DNA from 4 places in the Paenibacillus sp. MMO-177 genome. Region 2 is predicted to be linked to each of the others. Evidence: riboswitches for the same ligand, from Rfam matches in the RefSeq annotation. Region 2 holds a riboswitch; each other region holds the start of a gene.
What was found. A riboswitch is a leader RNA that binds a small molecule or an ion and turns the genes downstream of it on or off. The one in region 2 is predicted to bind cyclic di-AMP.

Region 1 (4,596 bases), on a different contig from region 2:
CCCCCCGCAAGTCACCCGTTTCACCCGATTTCACTGGAGTAAATCCAACGTACGGTGAGCAGGCTTGATCATATTGTGCTAAAAAAGCTGCAACAGATCAAAAAAATAGCGTTGCAGAGTCTGCGACGCTATTTTTGAAAGTGCTGGCTCTTCTTCAAAGATTCTGACTTATGGGACACCCGTTTGGTTGTGCCGATTGTTATCCGGCTTTTTCCTTATTCATCTGCTTGCTGCGCAGCTGGCCGCAAGCCGCGTCGATGTCGGCACCATGCTCGAGGCGGACGCTGACGCTTACGCCTTGTTTTTTCAGCGTATCGTAGAAGCCTTTGATGGAGTCGTTCTCGCTGCGCTGGTATTGGCTATGCTCGTCAACCGGATTGTAAGGAATAAGGTTCACGTTCACGAGAGAACGGCGGCGGTCGCCCACCAGCTCCGCAAGCTCAAGCGCATGCTCCGGCCGGTCGTTGACGTCCTTGAGCAGAATATACTCCAGCGTAATGCGGCGGTTCGTCCGCTCCAGATAATAATCGATCGCATCCATCAGCTTCTCGATCGGAATCGCGCGGTTGATCTTCATAATCCGCGTCCGCAGCTCATTATTAGGCGCATGCAGCGATACGGCAAGGTTAACCCCTTGATCCTTGTCGGCAAACTCTCTGATTTTGTCCGCGAGGCCGCTTGTCGATACCGTAATATGGCGCGGTCCGATAGCCAAGCCTTTATGATCCTTCACCGTCGTGAGGAAGTCGTTCAGGTTCGTAAAGTTATCGAACGGCTCGCCGATCCCCATGACAACGATATGACTGACCTTCTCGCCTTGACCCGCTTCATCAAGATGGAGCTGAATCTTCATAATCTGCTCGACAATCTCGCCGCTTGTCAGATCTCTGCTCTTCTTGAGCAGGCCGCTCGCGCAGAAGCTGCAGCCGATATTGCAGCCAACCTGCGTGGTTACGCAGACCGACAGGCCGAACTTATGACGCATCATTACCGTCTCGATCAGGTTGCCGTCATCCAGCTTGAGCAGCAGCTTGACCGTGCCGTCCTTCGACACCTGCTTCGTATGCTCGACCAGCGTCTGGATCGCAAAGTTCTCCTCCAGCAGCTTCACCAAGTCCGGATGAACCTCCGTCATATCCGCAAAGTTTGTAACCCGCTTCCGGTACAAATATTCCCACACCTGAGCCGCCCGGAACTTTTTATGCCCGCGCTCGCCCAGCCATGCCGTTAATTGATCTAATGTAAATCCATATATGGATGGTGTACTCATCGTTTTTCCTCTTTTCGTGAAACGCGGCCAAAACCGCATACTGTTCCTATTGTCCCAAAATTAGCTGATGAAAACAAGGGGCCAAGGTGAAACGATTCGCCGCCTTTGGCAGGAGGCGCGTTTCGCTTCGGAGTATTCTAATGAAAAGTCCAATCGTTCCAGTATACGCTCATTCCGCCCTCTTATTTCACTCCTCGCACTTAACACGCACTTATCGCTCCTGCTTCCTACCCCACGTCCAACCGCTGTAAGACGGTTTTTCCGTCTTATTTAGCTCTTTCTAACCCGCGGCCCGCCCTCCAGCCGCTGTAAGACGGTTTTTCCGTCTTATTTGGCTCTTTCTAGCACGCGGCGCCGCCCTCCAGCCGTTGTAAGACGGTTTTTCCGTCTTATTTGGCTCTTTCTAACCCGCGGCCCGCCCTCCAGCCGTTGTAAGACGGTTTTTCCGTCTTATTTGGCTCTTTCTAACCCGCGGCCCGCCCTCCAGCCGCTGTAAGACGGTTTTTCCGTCTTATTTAGCTCTTTCTAACCCGCGGCCCGCCCTCCAGCCGCTGTAAGACGGTTTTTCCGTCTTATTTGGCTCTTTCTAACCCGCGGCCCGCCCTCCAGCCGCTGTAAGACGGTTTTTCCGTCTTATTTGGCTCTTTTCAGCCCACGGCTTCGTGCCCGGCACGCAATGGCGACCTCGGACAAACCAATTTGGGCTTGGCATATACCTAAATTTCACATCGAATTGCAGTATTCGCGAGATATAGAGTCCAAGAAGGAGCATGATGGAGTCCCTTCCAAATGTAAACGCTCTAACCAAACTCCTTGTCAGAATTAGACAATATGCCGCCTCCATCGTTCATTTACATCTTCGGCCGTCAGGCGTAATATACGATTCAGCAAAAGTATCAATTGCTGAGTTTCCGTTAAGGGAAACGGGGGAACCAATCGATAAGCAGCATCGCAACGGTGTGAGAGCCGGGGCGGCTTGCTTATCCGGGGTGAATCCGGGAAAAGGCTGCGCGCGGCCTGAACCGGTAGGGCGACTCTCACCGTCCGAATCCGTCAGCTAACCTCGTAAGCGATGAAAATGCGACTGCCCATTAGGCAGGGCATTTTCCAAGTAGAGAGGATGATGTGATCTTGTGACCTTTTCAAGGCCGCGGGGAACTTTCCTCTGCGGCTTTTTCTCATGCCGATTATTAATCAAAATCAACTGTCTTTATCGCTTAATCCCCTTCGCGGGGAACGGGGGAACCAATCGGACAGCCGGCTGTTCAACACAGCTAGCTTGTCCTCGGGGTGAATCGCCGACTCAGTACCATCTGAGCTCGTCGGCGTAGGGCGACTCTTACGCCCGAATCCGTCAGCTAACTTCGTCAGCGTACCAAGAGAGGCAACGATGATCGTGAATTTAGGCGCGGTTTATTTTCTGCTGCGCTTATAAGCCGCGTGAAGAGTCCCTCTTCCGCGGCTTTTTGTTGTCGTTGATTCCTCCAATCAGAAGAGGAGCCTAAACCATGGACGATTATATACTCGTCTCCGCCCCCAACGCGCAGGGCGAGGACTTTATTAAACAGCTGCAGCGACGGCATATCCCTTTTGCAGCCATTGTGAACAACAAGACCGAATACGATAGGATGCTGGGGCTGGGAGTAAGCATCGTAATCGTTGTCAACACGATTGATGAAGCAACCTGGCGGGTACCGGAGCTGCCGGTCGGCCGGATCTTTTTATTCGAGAGAAGCCTGAATCTGTGCTGCCGTTATATTCAGATTTGCCGCAGCTGGACTTCTAAGTCGATCTGCGTCATTACCGAAAGTACGAATCCCCGGTTGATTTACAAGGGGATGGGCGCGAATTACGTGGTGCACTCCGGGCAGACGGAAACGTCTTTTCTCATCACAAACGACCTCACCAGTTAGGAATTATCCCAAATGGAGCCTAAACAGGCCATGCGGTCATTCTTTTAGGAGGAATACTCGATGCAGGATATTTATATGGCGCTGCTTCTGGCAGCGATATTTGTACTTTTCGCCGGCTTTATGCATTGGTGCGACCGGGCTATTCAAGAGGAGGAAAAGCGATGATCGTAGCGTTAACGCTGGCTTTGTTTCTCTTTCTTTACTTAATTTATGCCCTGATTAATCCGGAGAAATTCTAAAACCTTATCGATCGCTGGGAGGCCGCAATGGCAATGGATATTTTACAGCTCATTATCGTGATTGGCGTGCTCGTACTGCTCGTCAAACCGCTCGGAACCTACGTATACCATGTGTACTCGGATCAACCGAATCGGACTGACCGCTTATTCGGCGGCATCGAACGGTTCATTTATAAAGTAATCGGGCTGAAATCGCGCGAGAGCATGACCTGGAAAAAATACGCGCTGAGCTTTCTGCTCACGAATATCGTGCTAGTCGCGATTAGTTATTTTATTCTGCGCTTGCAGGGCGGCCTTCCGGGCAACCCCAACCGCATTGGCGCTATGGAAGAAACGCTGTCGTTCAATACCGTTATCAGCTTTATTACGAATACGAACCTGCAGCATTACAGCGGCGAGACCGGGCTGTCCTATTTCTCGCAGATGGCCGTCATTATGATGATGATGTTCACTTCGGCGGCTACCGGCTTCTCGGTTGCGATTGCTTTTATCCGCGGCTTGACGAGCAGGGGCAGCACAATCGGCAACTTCTTCACCGACTTCGTGAAATCCCATACGCGGATTTTCCTGCCGCTCGCAACGCTTATTACGCTGGTGCTTGTGGCGCTTCACGTGCCGCAGACGCTGCAGCCTAACGTAACGGCAACAACGCTGGAAGGAGCAACGCAAACCATCGCTATCGGGCCGGTTGCTTCCCTTGAATCGATTAAGCATTTGGGCACGAACGGCGGCGGCTTTATGGGTGCCAATTCGGCGCATCCGTTCGAGAATCCAAGCCCGCTGACGAACGTCATCGAGATTTTGTCCATGTGGGCGCTGCCTGCCAGCCTTCCCTATGTATACGGCCGTTTCGCGGGCAACCGCAAGCAGGGCTGGGTTGTGTTTGGCGCCATGATGTCGCTGTTCCTGGTATTCCTTGCGACGGTTTACACGGCTGAGCTGCATGGCAATCCGGAACTGAACAACCTTGGCGCAGATGCCTCGCAAGGCAGCATGGAAGGCAAGGAAGTCCGGTTCGGCATTGCCCAGTCCGCCCTCTTCACGGCGGTTACGACCGCTGCGACAACCGGTTCGGTTAATAACATGCACGATACGCTGACGCCAATCGGCGGTCTTGTCCCGTTGGCGGAGATGATGCTGAACGTCGTGTTCGGCGGCAAAGGCGTTGGCCTCG
Region 2 (4,596 bases):
AGGGCGAATGAATCAGCAGCTGACCGAAGAGAAGGTTTTTAAGGATCCGGTGCACAAATACATTTACGTGCAGGATCAGACGGTGTGGGATTTGATCAATACGAAGGAGTTTCAGAGGCTTAGACGAATTCGCCAGCTTGGAACCTCTTATTTGACGTTTCATGGCGCAGAACACAGCCGATTCTCCCACTCCCTTGGGGTTTATGAAATAACGAGGAAAATCATCTCGCAGTTTGAGCGCAACGAGTACCCGGACTGGCCGAAGGAGGAGAGGCTGCTGGCGCTCTGCGCCGCGCTCCTGCACGACGTTGGTCACGGCCCCTTTTCCCATTCGCTGGAGCAGGTATTCGATACCCATCATGAACAGTGGACCTGTGCGATCTTGCTGGAGGATACGGAAGTCAATCAGGTGCTGCGCCGCGTCTCGGAGGATTTCCCGGATAAGGTAGCTTCGGTAATCAGCAAGACGTACCCGAATCCGATCGTTGTAAGCTTGATCTCCAGCCAGATGGATGCGGATCGAATGGACTATCTGCTGCGGGATGCCTATTTTACAGGAGTCAACTACGGCAACTTTGATCTGGAGCGGATTTTGCGCGTCCTGCGTCCTGTCCAGGGCAAGATTGTCGTGAAAGAAAGCGGGATGCACGCCATTGAGCATTATTTGATGTCCCGTTACCAAATGTATTGGCAAATTTATTTCCATCCGGTTACCCGGAGCTCGGAAATTATATTGAGGCAAATTACCCGCCGTGCCAAGGAGCTGTACGACAGCGGCTATACCTTCTCTTGGATGCCGGGCCCAATTAAGAAGCTTCTGGACGGAAGCATTAAAGTGCCGGACTATTTGAAGCTGGACGAGGCCTACATGCAGACGATCTTCTCGTTATGGACCGAGGAGAAGGACGCTCTGCTAGCCGAGTTGTGCGACCGTTTTCTCAATCGCCAGCTGTACAAATACATTACGCTTGATGATCCGGGGGATTCTTTATTGGAAGCAGCAGCCCTTGAGTTCATCGCGATCGGCCTTATTCCGGATTACCATATGGAAATCGATTTCCCGTTTGACCAGCCTTACGACATTTATCGCCCGGATGCGAAAAAAGGCGGGAAAGAGGAAAAAGCGCCGATCCTGCTGCTGAGCGACGATAACAGCTTAAGCGAAATATCGGTGAAATCCGACATTGTCCGTTCCATCAGCGGCCTGCATCAAGGCCAGTATCATATTTATTACCCGATTGAGCCGCTCCTTGCCGCGGCTGACCGGCTAAGCCCGGCTGTCCGGGAGTTGTTCAAAATTTAACTTTTTATATAGAAGGAGCTTGCAGCTAAGATGATATCTTTATTCGACACACATACTCACTTGGACTCTCCGCAATTCGACAACGACCGCGCCGAAGTTATCGAAAGGGCGCGTGCTGCCGGTGTCGATTTAATGATCAATATCGGCTTCAACCGGGAGACAATCCCAACTACGATGGAGCTCGCGGAAAAATACGATTTTATTTATGCGGCGGTTGGCTGGCACCCGGTAGACAGCGTTTTTATGGAGCCGGGGGACCTGGAATGGATCGAGACGCTTTGCTCCCATCCGAAGGTCGTAGCGATTGGGGAAATCGGTCTTGACTACCACTGGGATACCTCTCCGAAGGATGTGCAGCACCGGGTATTCCGGGAGCAAATCCGCCTTGCCCGGAAGCTGGGTAAGCCGATTGTCATTCATAACCGGGATGCTCATGAGGACATTGTCCGAATTCTGCGGGAGGAAAAGGCGTCTGAAGTCGGAGGGGTCATGCACTGCTACTCGGGCAGCTGGGAAACGGCCAAAATGTGCCTCGATATGAACTTCTATATATCGTTCGGCGGACCGGTCACTTTCAAAAATGCAAGGGTGCCAAAAGAGGTGCTTGCGAAGGTTCCGCTTGACCGACTTCTCATCGAAACGGACTCCCCGTATCTGTCTCCCCATCCATTTAGAGGGAAGAGGAATGAGAGCTCTTATGTGTCTTTAGTCGCAGAGGCTGCAGCGGAAATAACAGGAAAATCCAAGGAGGAAATCGCAGTTATTACAAGCGCAAACGGTAAAAAATGTTTTGGTATTGTTTAAAAACGGTCTAAAACCGCTGAAATAAAGACTATAGCCGCGATAAAACTCTTTTTACTTGCCGGAATCGCCGATATTTGCCTTCAGAATCCTAAAATTTCGTTAAAATCGTCTTTTAACGCATCTTTACAATTCCGTGGTCAGGAATGTATGATTTTTCTCAGAGCTTTAACTTTTGTATTGGATTTCCAGTTTGCGCTTAATCTCCGAAAGCCGGAGAGCGGGGGAACCAACGACAGCGGATGCATAGTTAAGACGTTTTGAAGCATCGCGCTGCGTATGAATTCTTCAGGGGTGAATTTTGCGGCGATTGCCATGAGCATTCGTTCCGCGGATAGGGCAGCTCTCTCGCCCGAACCCGTCAGCTAACCTCGTAAGCGAATATAGAGAGCGATCAACCTCGTGTATTCACCTTTTCCTGAATGTTTGATTACCCAGGAAGCCACGATCAGATCCTCTGTCGAAGGCTTCTTTTTATTTTCGATTTTCGGTATTCGGAAATAGTCTTTACAGGGTAAATCTTGGAGGTGGGAGGTCGTAACACTGGAGCGTGCTAGTCACGCCAATATACTTAATAGTCGCGTCAATAGTATCATGCGTAACAGTTTGGCGGCGGGGCTATGAAGGAGGACCGATAGAAGTGGGAATGATCCAGGCTAAGGAGACCCATGGGAAGCGATCATCCAGCATGACTTTCGCATTGCGATGGAAGCATGAAAATTTGCGTTTAATTGTTCTGAGTGCAATTATCTCAATCGCTATGACTTTCATGTTTTTGGTGTTGTTGTACGGATCGGCTGATAAGAGCGTATCCGTAGTAGTGAACGGACAAGAAACTGTTGTTAAGACAAAACAATGGGTCCTGCAACGCCTACTGGATGAACAAGCTATAACGGTTGGACCCTATGACGAGGTATCCCATCCTCTGAATGCGTCCATCAAAGACGGAGACCGCATCGAAATCAAATACGCGGTTCCGGTTACCGTAAAAGCAGATGGCAAAACATCGACGGTGTACACGACAGAGAAAACAGTACAGGCGGCGATCGGGAAATTAAATATTCCTGTTCGCGATCAAGATAGAGTTAACCCGTCTCTCGATACTCAGATTTCGAAGGCAATGACGGTTACCGTTACCCGCGTCGATACGAAGGTAGCAGAGACTGAACGGACTTTGCCGTTCTCGATCGTGAAGAAACAAGATCCAACCCTCGAGAAAGGGAAGGAGAAGCTGGTGCAATCCGGCAAGAATGGCCTCGTTATCGAGCGCGTGGAGAAAAAGTACGAGAACGGCGTTCTTGTCTCCTCCAAGCTGGTCGACAAGGTTGTACAGAAGCATACGGTCAGTCAGGTCGTAGCAGTCGGCTCGAAGAAGGACGTACATACGCTCTCAGCTGTGAGCACAGCCTCGTACACAAAGAGCGGCGTAACGTTTAAGCCAAAGAAGATTATCAAGAATGTAACTTTAACCGCCTATTCCGCAGGAGTAGCTTCTACGGGCAAGGATGAGAGCCATCCGGGATACGGCATTACGGCTTCCGGCGCAAAGGTGAAGGAAGGACGTACAATCGCGGTGGATCCGGATGTTATTCCAATCGGCTGGTGGGTGTACATCGAAGGCATTGGCTTCCGCAGGGCGGAGGATACAGGCAGTGCCATCAATGGCAACAAGATCGACGTTTACTTTGACAGCACCAGCTATGCCAATAAGTTCGGCCGGAAAAAAGGGTATACCGTATACGTGCTTGGACCAACCAAGCCAACCGCAAGCTAATGGCTTAATGCTATCGTATTTCATTGTTAAATATGCCATTATAAGAAGAGGCGCTGCCTCTTCTTTTTGTGTGCATGGAGATGCTAAGCAGGCTGCATTATCATTGACGGCGAAAGAAGAGCGAAAGTTGCTGCTTTAGAAAGGAATGTTCGCTTGTGATTAAGGAAATTATTGTGGTGGAAGGCAAAGACGATACGGTTGCCGTGAAGCGGGCCGTTGAAGCGGATACGATTGAAACGAACGGCTCTGCGGTTGGCGAGGAAGTGCTGCGCCGGATTGAGCTGGCGATGGAACGCAGAGGCGTTATTATATTTACGGACCCTGATCATGCGGGCGAGAGAATCCGCAAAATTGTCGCGCGGCGCGTGCCGGGCTGCAAGCATGCTTTTTTGCCGCAGGAGAAGGCGATGTACAAAGGCGATATCGGAATCGAGAACGCAAGCCCTGAAGCGATCCGTCAGGCGCTCTCCGAGCTTCGGACGGAGATGGCGGCCGGCGAAGGGGATATTACCTGGGAAGATCTGATGGAAGCGGGACTTATCGTCCATCCGGACGCGGCAAACCGCCGTCTTCAGATGGGCAAGCTGCTAGGGATCGGATATGCGAATGGCAAGCAGTTTTTCAAACGGTGTACAAGCTTCCGTATCTCCCGCGAAGAGTTTGCGGAGGCTCTGCGTACGATGGAACAGGGACAGGAGTGAACAGTATGAGCGGAAAC
Region 3 (4,596 bases), on a different contig from region 2:
AAGCTACTTTTAAAGAACATAGCGTATTACTGGTTGGCTATGATAAAGATCACGTTTATCTAAACGACCCGCTCAGCGGTAAGAAACAAGTAAAAGTGAATAAACATATTTTTTTGTTAGGTTGGACAGCCTTGGGCAAGCAGGCCATTTCTTATGGTAATTGAGAATGGTTTGTTGGGCATAAGAGGATAATACTCACACGGCCTCTATTATCCTTTCCTTCGCCAATTAGTAAAAGAAACAAGCCCCGTAAACGAGAGCCCTGCAAAAGCCTTGCTTTTGTATAAGAGTGGACTCGAAATTGGGAAATGTATTTCAATCACACACAAAAACAGCTCGTTCCTCATCTGAGGGCGAGCTGTTTTTGTTCTTTTAGTTTCACCATCCGCTTTACGTTTACAACGAAAGCGGTGAGATAAGCTTGTATTCGCATGCGAAATAAGCCTCGGTATTTAGCTGTAGCCATACCGTGGAACCTTTTCATCTCCGCATTTTTATGTTCTATGATCGGTCTGCGCCGGATTCTTTCTTTGAACGTATCGGTAAGCTCAAATTCAATCTGCTCTTTATAGTGTTCGGCTATTATTCGTATGGAGTAAGACTTGCTTTTAGCTCCTGGCTGGTAGCAGCCATCTTGCAGAGGACAAGTTTTACATTTCTCAATGTCAAAATAATAGACCATCGAACGACTGCGTCCGTCTTTCTTGCTACCCTGAATGGCCCTTCGTGTGCTGTGTTCACCTGCAGGACAAACAACAAAGTCGGCATCCTTGTTATATTCAAACCCTTCCTGACGTTCACCACCACCGTGAACAACAGGATGAAGGGGAACCACCGGCGAAATGGTTTCCGTCTTCATTATCTCTAAATTGTCTTTCCCGGAATATGCTTTGTCTGCAATGATTTCTACTACGTCAATTCCATTGGCTTTAGCTTGTTCGAGCAGAACAGGTAGTTGTTTACCATCGTCTGTGCTTCCTGGTGTGACTTCCAAGGCGGTAATGATTTCTTCTTCCGTTATGGCGATATGTTCTTTGTAACCGAAGAATGACTTTGTGCTGCTCTTCCAACCGAAGCGTGCATCCGGATCGATAGCCGATAAAACACCTTTGCTTGATAACAAGCGTTCATCTTCAACGATTTGTTTTGCAATTTCCAGCTTTTCCGTTACTGCGCCTTCATGGTCAGGCAGAAGATTTTCAATGGTTTCTCCTAATGTGGCAAGATAGATCAGCAGAATTCGTTCCGCATCTTCCTGGTCGCTTTTAACTTTTGGCAGTTGAGGCAGTTTCTTTTCTAATTTAGGGTGACGCTTGGTGACCACACGAAACAAACGTTTTGCTGCATCTCGCAAAACGTCCAAAGGCCGTTGTTTCTGACTGCCGGCCAGCGTATGTGTAGCATCCAGAATAATGGCATTACTTTTGACCAAACCTTGGTCGATACATTGACCGACCACATGTTTCAGTACGTCTTCTACTTGGCTCGCTCCGAGCCGATGGTTTCGAAACCGTGATAACTGCGAAGCATCTGGTACGGCATCTTCTGGATTCACGCCGAGAAACCACTTGTAAGCCAAGTTTACCTGCGCTTCCTGTACGACACGCTCATCGGAGAGGTTGTACAGAATTTGCAGAAACAACAAGCGAAAAAGCATCTCGGGCTCATTGGCAGGTCTGCCATAATATTTACAGTAAGATTGCTCCACCAGTTCGTGGATGAAACTGAAATCCACTAATGCATGGATCTTCCGCAGTAGATGGTCTTCAGGAACAAGATTATATAGTTCCGCATGAAACGATGCGGTTAATTGTTTGGCTGCATTCAACAAAAATGGTCACTCGCTTTTTCCTTTTTTTCTAGTATACAACAAACCCAGTACCGGCGCGGTACTGGGTTGTCTTTTACAGAAACTGTATTCGTTTTGCAGGGCTCTCGTAAACGGACTTGTTTCTTTCGGTTTTTTAATGGTTTTTCGTTGTCATTTCCCCATAAACTTCTTCTGTTACGACACGCCGAGCTGTCACATACCGTTTTTCATAATAGTCCTCGGAGAGGCTACTAATTCTTACCCCTTTGCTGCTGGAAGAATGAGCGAATTGTTCATTACCGATATATATGCCGGCATGAGATATGCCCTTTCCATCTGTGTTAAAGAACACGAGATCGCCAGGTTTTAAATTCTCTTTTGCAACTTTTATTCCCTCTTGCGCCTGTGCCTTGGATGTCCGTGGAAGATCTACATCATATTTATTGAATATGTATAAGATGAATCCTGAACAGTCAAAGCCGTTTGTTGTTGTCCCCCCCCATTTATAAGGAGTTCCAACGACCTGATCAACGGCATGTTTGATATCCATTCCGTTTGCAAACGCACTTCCAGAAAAAGCAAAACACATAGTACCCAATACAAGTGAAGCAATAACTTTCTTCAAAACAGTTTCTCCCTTCGATGCCTACGAGGTTAGCTAAGGGTTCGGAAGAAGGTTTCCCTATAATCCTTAAGTGCAGATTAATTCACCCGAGAGTGGATCCCCCGTTTCCATTTTTTAAGAGGAATTCGGCAAATTTCGTTTTGTTTTTTATTTCGGTTTATTTATTTCTCTTTTTTCTATCCAATTCCTTCTTATTTTCTATTAGAATAATCTCATATTCGACAAAGAATAAATGAATATAATATATTTACTTGTTTTTTATACCGATTCCTTTAACCGCTATTTTGATCCAGCTTATTCCTTTATCCCGACTTAAGAAAACGTTTCGTTCAGATGTGGAAAATGCTATTTCGTTTTCAATTTGCGGGTTTTGGGCGATGAAAGTAATGAAATCATTCGGGTCAAGGGCAGGTGTAATAAGCGATCTTATTTCTTCATTTATTTGCCACAATAATTTCTTTCCTCCGATAAATAAATCGCCGTTTTTTCCAAATGCTACGGCAGTCACTTCTTCCTCAAGAGCTAGCTTCTTAAATTGATCGCCATAATCGCTCGACAAGAAAACACCGTTGCTTGTTCCGATGGCAACCGTTTGGGGGTCTGAAGGATGAGCGGCTATTGCGGTCATTTGTCCGTCCAATCCATTTAACTCGCTCTTTTTCCACGTTTTCGCGTCATCTAATGTTACGTATACGCCCGATGTACTTAACCTTGCATTGGCTTCCGGATTATAGACATAAATGGCGTGCGTTTTATACCCTGCTGCCATCCCATGAAAATCCCTGACACCCTGTAAATCCAATGGGATAATCGTTTTTCCGTCATTAGTAACTTTCACAATTCCAAGAGGATTAACCAGGTCGGACCTTAATGCAGGATGACCGCTGCTATAAAATCCGACGTCAACAAGATTAAATCCCATATAATCATGCTTGTCCCCTTCAAAGGGGTTCCAGCGATCATTTCTATAGGCCATAATTCCGTCATGTGCGGGAATTAACAGCTGAGTTCCGTCGTTCGTGAAACCTAATCCATGAATATGAGTGATTTTTGCATTTTCTTTTTTAGACGGTAACACTACTAATTGGATAAATGCAGCACCCAAAAATCCTAAGAGTAGTCCTCCTGCCCACCATGTTTTCGGCATGATGGCCGAACCTTTCTTTTTCATTAACTGTTCCTCTCTACCCGATTATTTGTCCAACCACTTCAATTTTTCAAAGTATTCATCTTGATTGATTTCGCCATTAACGTAACGCTCGCCTAAGATCATCCGGGGATGGTCTTTCACTTTACCCTTTTGCAATGAACGAATGACGAAAAAAATGGTTAAACCAAGTATTAGAATAGACACGATCCCTGCAATAGCCATTATGATACACATTTGCATCATAGATGAATTTCCTGTCATATTATCCATCATCATGACAAATCAGCTCCTCTCTTCGATATCATTGTCGATTTCTATTCCATGATACAATTCACATTTGATGATAATGTGTAGGAAATAAAAATGTTATGACAACGTATGCTTATAAATAATCCATTGGATTTTGAACTTCTTCATTGATCCTGACTTCAAAATGAAGATGATTACCAGTTGAATTCCCTGTCGAGCCTACTTCGGCTATTTTCTGGCCTCTATTAACTTTTTCTTCTTCCTCCACTTTTATTCCGTTCATACGAATATGGGCATACAGCGTCCACATACCATTTCCATGATCGATGATAACCGTATTTCCATATCCGCTTGTCCATCTTGCCAACAAGACCGTACCTGATTGGGCAGCCAATATTGCCGTTCCTCCTGGCGCCCCAATATCAATCCCCTTATGAAAAGTGTCCTTCTCCCCAGTTATCGGATCTTCCCGGCCTCCAAACGGAGATGTAATGGGATAGGTTTTAGCGAATGGCCAAATAAGCCCGGTTCCCTTAGAAGGTGAACTATCGCTGTTGGTTTGATGCTCCTCATGCTCACTTTCTTTTAATGCTTGCTCTTCCAGCGTTTTTTTCTTCTCTTTGAGGGCAGCAGCTTCTCTGGCCATATCCAATAGTTTAATTTCTTGATCCTTTGATACCGTTAGCAGCGCCTTCTGTTCTTGCTCTAATGAAGCAATTAATACTTGCTTTTCCTGCTCCTTAAGACGAAGCTCACTCATCA
Region 4 (4,596 bases), on a different contig from region 2:
CTTCGCGATGATATCCGGTATCTAGACGGCAAGCAAACCGTCACTTGGACGAATCCAGGCAAGAAGACGGTGTCCGAGCTGTACTTCCATCTTTATCCGAATGCCTTCATGTCGGACAAAACCACGTTTATGAAGGAATCCGGCGGCAAGCTGCGTTCGGATAAAGCAACCGAAGCAAGTCAGGGCTACATGAAGCTGCTTACGCTGGAGACGACGGAAGGGGAAAGCCTGCTTCCGCGGCTGCATTATGTTCAGCCCGATGACAACAATCCGAATGACTTTACGCTGGCCAAGCTTAAGCTGCCCGAACCGGTTGCCCCAGGCAAATCGGTCACCCTCGAGATGGGCTTTGAAGTAAAGCTGCCCGAAGTATTCGCGCGCATGGGCTACTCCGGCAATTATGTCATGGCGGGCCAATGGTTCCCTAAGCTGGCCGTGTACGAGACAGCGGGAACAAGAGGCCGCACGACGGAAGGCTGGAACACGCATCAATACCATGGCAACTCGGAGTTCTACAGCGACTTCGGCATTTATTCCGTCCGCATTCAAGTGCCGGAATCCTATACCGTTGCAGCGACGGGCTTTCAGACGAAGGCCGTTGAGAAAAAGGACAACCGGGCGATCTATCAGTTCTACGCCGATGACGTGCATGACTTCGCTTGGGCTGCGTCCCCGGACTTTATCTATTATGAAGACACGTTATCCGGCCCGGGCATTCCGGGCGTCCGTATCAAGCTGTATCTGGATCCTGCCCATGAGGATCTGAAGGACCGGTATATGCATGCCGCCAAATCCGCCCTCTCCAAATACGGGCAATGGTATGGCGAGTACCCTTATTCGACCTTATCGGTTGTTGTGCCTCCTAAGGGAGCTAACGGGTCCGGAGGAATGGAGTATCCGACGCTCGTCACCTCCTTCGCCGCCGAGACGGATAATCCGGGCTACAGTCTCGAGAGAACCGTCGTGCATGAGGTCGGGCATCAATACTGGTATGGCATGGTGGCCTCGAATGAGTTCGAGGAGGCCTGGCTCGACGAAGGCTTTACCTCCTACGCGGAAGATAAAGTCATGGCAAGCGAATATGGCATCGAAGCTAACCTGCCGCTGGAATCGAGCTATATGACGGATCCCGCTCCGCTGAAGCAGCCATCTTGGGCTTATCCAAGCAACAACGTCTATGCCGAAAATGTGTACATGCGGGCGAAGCTCGTGCTGATCGGCATCGAGAAACAGGTCGGCGAGAAAATGATGCAGAAGATTATGCGCACCTACTTCCAGAAATATAAGTTCAAGCATCCGACCAGCACCGACTTCCAGCGCGTTGTCGAACAGGTGACCAAGCAGAAGTGGACCAATTACTTCGACCAATACGTCTATGGCAATCAGATGGCCGACATATCCGTGGAGTCCATTAACGTCCATCCGGTGGAGCAGGATGGAAAGCAGATGTATGAATCGGTTGTCCTTCTTCAGCGCAACGGCGGGTATAACGGTCCGATTCCGGTTGTCCTGAAATTCAAGGACGGCACCATTGTTCCGAAGTCTTGGGATCCGACGGAGTCTCACGTTCAATACAAAATTGTCCACAGCTCTCCGCTCCAATGGGTGGCTGTCGATCCTCAGCATACAAACGTGCTGGACAATAAGCATATCAACGACTATATGAAGGCTGACCTATCTGAGGTTACGCGTACCCGTTGGAGTCTGGGTATCTCTAACGTCATTCAGGGTCTGCTCGGAATATTAGGCTGGTGAGAAAACCTCTATCGAAGAATTTCGAAGATGAGCGACCGCGTCTAGAGGTAGGTTTTATCGCCAATAAGAATTTGTTCTTCCGGCTTTCTCGAAACTTATAACTTCTTATGTGGTAGCTAAGAATTGCTTCGCAATTTTAGGAGGATAAGCCATGAAAAATCATATGAGGCAAGGCTGGCGGCTCGCGATCAAGCACTTTTATATCGTTATCCTGCTATTCCTGTACCAGCTGCTGTGGGGATTTTTCCTGTACCGCTTTATCGATTCCGTTGTAGCGCCGCTGCTGCGGCGGTTTCCGGATCAATCCCCTTCCAAGGCAGCCGTCCAGCTGTTTATGAGCGAAGCGCAGTTTCAAATTATGAAGACGGATGTGCTGACTCCGTACCTGTGGCTGCTTGGCGGCTTATTCGCGGCAAGAATGCTGCTCTCGCCTTTATTTAACTCAGGTCTGCTCTACTCCCTGCAGCATGCGACCGATGCAGGAGGAACGCAGTTTCTGCAAGGCATCCGCCGGGCATGGAAGCCGGTTACCCTTCTCTACTGGATCGAGACCCTTCTTACTCTTGCTCCCGCATGGTGGCTGGCGCCAAAGGGTCTTGAAGCGCTGCTTCACAGCCGCTCGATCGGAGCCTTGCTGCAAAAGACCCTTCCCGCGGCGGGAGGCTGGCTGTTATGGGGCATCCTGCTCCATCTGCTGTTCCTCGCCATGCAGCTTGGAGCAACCAGCGGGAAGGCCGGGGGTATCTTCCAGTCCCTGGGCACAGCTGTTAAGCATCTTCTTCCTTTTGCCGGATTATCGCTTCTCATGTGGGCGATCGGCTCGGGAATCGGATTGTTTGTCAGTAGCTTGTCCCTTGTCTGGGCCGGCTTTATCGCCCTCCTTGTCCACCAAAGCTATCATCTTGTCCGAACCCTGATGAAAGTATGGACTCTAGCCTCCCAATACGACATTTTAAGATCAAAGGAAGTTTAAAATTTTCTCATAATTATAGAAGCAGCCCGCCCTGCGACCTAGTCGCGGCGCGGGTTTTTCGCGTTTTTTCGGGCTCGCTTGTCCGTCATTCTCCAAATAAATCAACATATCGGCTAGCAAAACCACATAGTAAAGAGTTAGTAAATCTTTATAGTGCTTCTCTGCTAGTCTGCGCGCCCTACATGAAGACTATTAACCGCAGGATACAAGCTTTTCCGCTTTGATTAGTCAAAAGGTTGCATGAGAATTATTAGAATTTGCCACTTTGGGGAGGAGATAAACGAAAATTACCGAATAGTTACCAAGTACATAAAACAAACTGCCTAATTCCTTGTACTGGAAACGGGGGAACCACCTTTGGGTGAATTGACTTCGACGTCCGAAAGATTGTATCGGCGCCCGAGAAGTCATAGGGATCCTTCAACCGAACCCCACAGCTAACCTCGTCGGCATTGGAAGGAGCTTTACCGTTTTGAAAAAGGTTACAGCACTACTTCTTGGACTTGCGTTAATGCTGGCTTTTCAGGCCGGAAGCGTTTTCGCAGACTCCAAAATGGACGGCATTGTCAGCGATTTGATTGGCACGCCGTACGTTGCAGGTGGAGCATCCACGAAAGGATTCGACTGCTCCGGATTTACTTCTTACGTTTTCGACAAAATGGGCATCGATCTTCCTCGCACTTCCACTTCGCAATCTGAAACAGGTAAGAAGATCGCAAAAAGCGATCTAGTGGCCGGAGATCTCGTGTTCTTCAACACGAACGGTCGTGGTGTATCTCATGTCGGCATTTATGTAGGAGACGGCAAGTTTGCTCATGCATCGTCCAGCAAGGGCGTTACGATAAGCAACCTTAGTGACTCTTATTATGTCAACCGGTATGTGACCGCTCGACGTGTCATGGACCCTAGCACTTTTGATAAATATGCCGACGAATAGAATCCGGCAGCCGCTTCCATCGGGGCGGATTGACAGGATTCCTGCAATAAAGCCGCATGCAGCTTGTCCCACCGGACAAACCGCATGCGGCTTTATTCTTTCCTGCTATTCTAGTCAGGCAGCCGACGTCTGCTGCTTCCGGCCGAGTGCCAGCATCGCAAGCAATACGACAAACATCGCAATGAGAAAAACGCCAAGAATCCAGACCGTTCGGTCCGCGCCATAGCTGTCCATCATCCATCCCGTCAATTTCGGGAAGATCGCCCCGCCCACTCCTCCGCAAGCGACAAGCAGGCTGGTTGTCCGCTCCGTCATGCCCGGAATGAGCCCGTTCGCGAATACAAGAGCAATCCCGAATACGCCGGAGAAGAACAAACCGCTTAGTCCGACAAGAACCATCATTCCGCTTAACTGCCCAATGGCCCCCATCGCGAGAATAACGACGCAGGCTCCGGCAATCGCAACAAACAGATAGCGGATGTATCCGACGCGATCCGCGATCCGTCCGGCGAACAGACGCCCGAGGATCATCGTGCCCCAGAACAGGCTTAGCGAGGAAGGGGCATTCGCTTCCGTCATGCCGGAGCGTTCGATCATAATCGAAGGCAAATAATTGGAGAAGCTCATTTCCACGCCAACGTAAATGACGAAAAATAAAGCCGACAGAAGCAGGAACGGAATCGAAGCTCTCTTATAGCCGAACCATCCTTTTGGACGCGGTTCGTCCGCTTCCCTCTCCGCCGCCGACTTCTTGCCTCTGGCATGAAAACCAATCTTGTCATCGATTGGCCCGAACGATATCGTCATCCATAATATAAAGGTAATGCCGGCAAGCGCCGATAAAATCGGGAAGGATAATTGCCAAACCCCATACCTGATCAATAGGCTAGCCATCGTTGGCATCAGGAAGGCCCCGATTCCAAAGAACGTC

Region 1: linked by a shared signal. The riboswitch ahead of WFK81_RS16790 (hypothetical protein) and the one ahead of WFK81_RS28700 (ubiquitin-like domain-containing protein) in region 2 are both predicted to bind cyclic di-AMP.
Region 3: linked by a shared signal. The riboswitch ahead of WFK81_RS20700 (C40 family peptidase) and the one ahead of WFK81_RS28700 (ubiquitin-like domain-containing protein) in region 2 are both predicted to bind cyclic di-AMP.
Region 4: linked by a shared signal. The riboswitch ahead of WFK81_RS29590 (C40 family peptidase) and the one ahead of WFK81_RS28700 (ubiquitin-like domain-containing protein) in region 2 are both predicted to bind cyclic di-AMP.

What each region holds. Positions count from the first base shown of each region.
Region 1 covers NZ_JBBCUR010000004.1:276,593-281,188, forward strand. Annotated here, with positions in the region: gene rlmN (23S rRNA (adenine(2503)-C(2))-methyltransferase RlmN) at 200-1,270, opposite strand; cyclic di-AMP (ydaO/yuaA leader) riboswitch at 2,162-2,357, shown strand; cyclic di-AMP (ydaO/yuaA leader) riboswitch at 2,475-2,659, shown strand; gene WFK81_RS16790 (hypothetical protein) at 2,779-3,183, shown strand; gene kdpF (K(+)-transporting ATPase subunit F) at 3,345-3,422, shown strand; gene kdpA (potassium-transporting ATPase subunit KdpA) at 3,456-4,596, shown strand, end outside.
Region 2 covers NZ_JBBCUR010000016.1:8,993-13,588, forward strand. Annotated here, with positions in the region: gene WFK81_RS28690 (HD domain-containing protein) at 8-1,303, shown strand; gene WFK81_RS28695 (TatD family hydrolase) at 1,334-2,107, shown strand; cyclic di-AMP (ydaO/yuaA leader) riboswitch at 2,291-2,500, shown strand; gene WFK81_RS28700 (ubiquitin-like domain-containing protein) at 2,745-3,878, shown strand; gene rnmV (ribonuclease M5) at 4,034-4,579, shown strand; gene rsmA (16S rRNA (adenine(1518)-N(6)/adenine(1519)-N(6))-dimethyltransferase RsmA) at 4,585-4,596, shown strand, end outside.
Region 3 covers NZ_JBBCUR010000006.1:229-4,824, reverse strand. Annotated here, with positions in the region: gene WFK81_RS20710 (C39 family peptidase) at 1-164, shown strand, start outside; gene WFK81_RS20705 (IS1182 family transposase) at 344-1,831, opposite strand; gene WFK81_RS20700 (C40 family peptidase) at 1,965-2,435, opposite strand; cyclic di-AMP (ydaO/yuaA leader) riboswitch at 2,439-2,576, opposite strand; gene WFK81_RS20695 (F510_1955 family glycosylhydrolase) at 2,683-3,606, opposite strand; gene WFK81_RS20690 (SHOCT domain-containing protein) at 3,628-3,861, opposite strand; partial or broken gene WFK81_RS20685 (M23 family metallopeptidase) at 3,968-4,596, opposite strand, start outside.
Region 4 covers NZ_JBBCUR010000018.1:30,033-34,628, forward strand. Annotated here, with positions in the region: gene WFK81_RS29580 (M1 family metallopeptidase) at 1-1,755, shown strand, start outside; gene WFK81_RS29585 (hypothetical protein) at 1,907-2,728, shown strand; cyclic di-AMP (ydaO/yuaA leader) riboswitch at 3,039-3,195, shown strand; gene WFK81_RS29590 (C40 family peptidase) at 3,201-3,665, shown strand; gene WFK81_RS29595 (MFS transporter) at 3,780-4,596, opposite strand, start outside.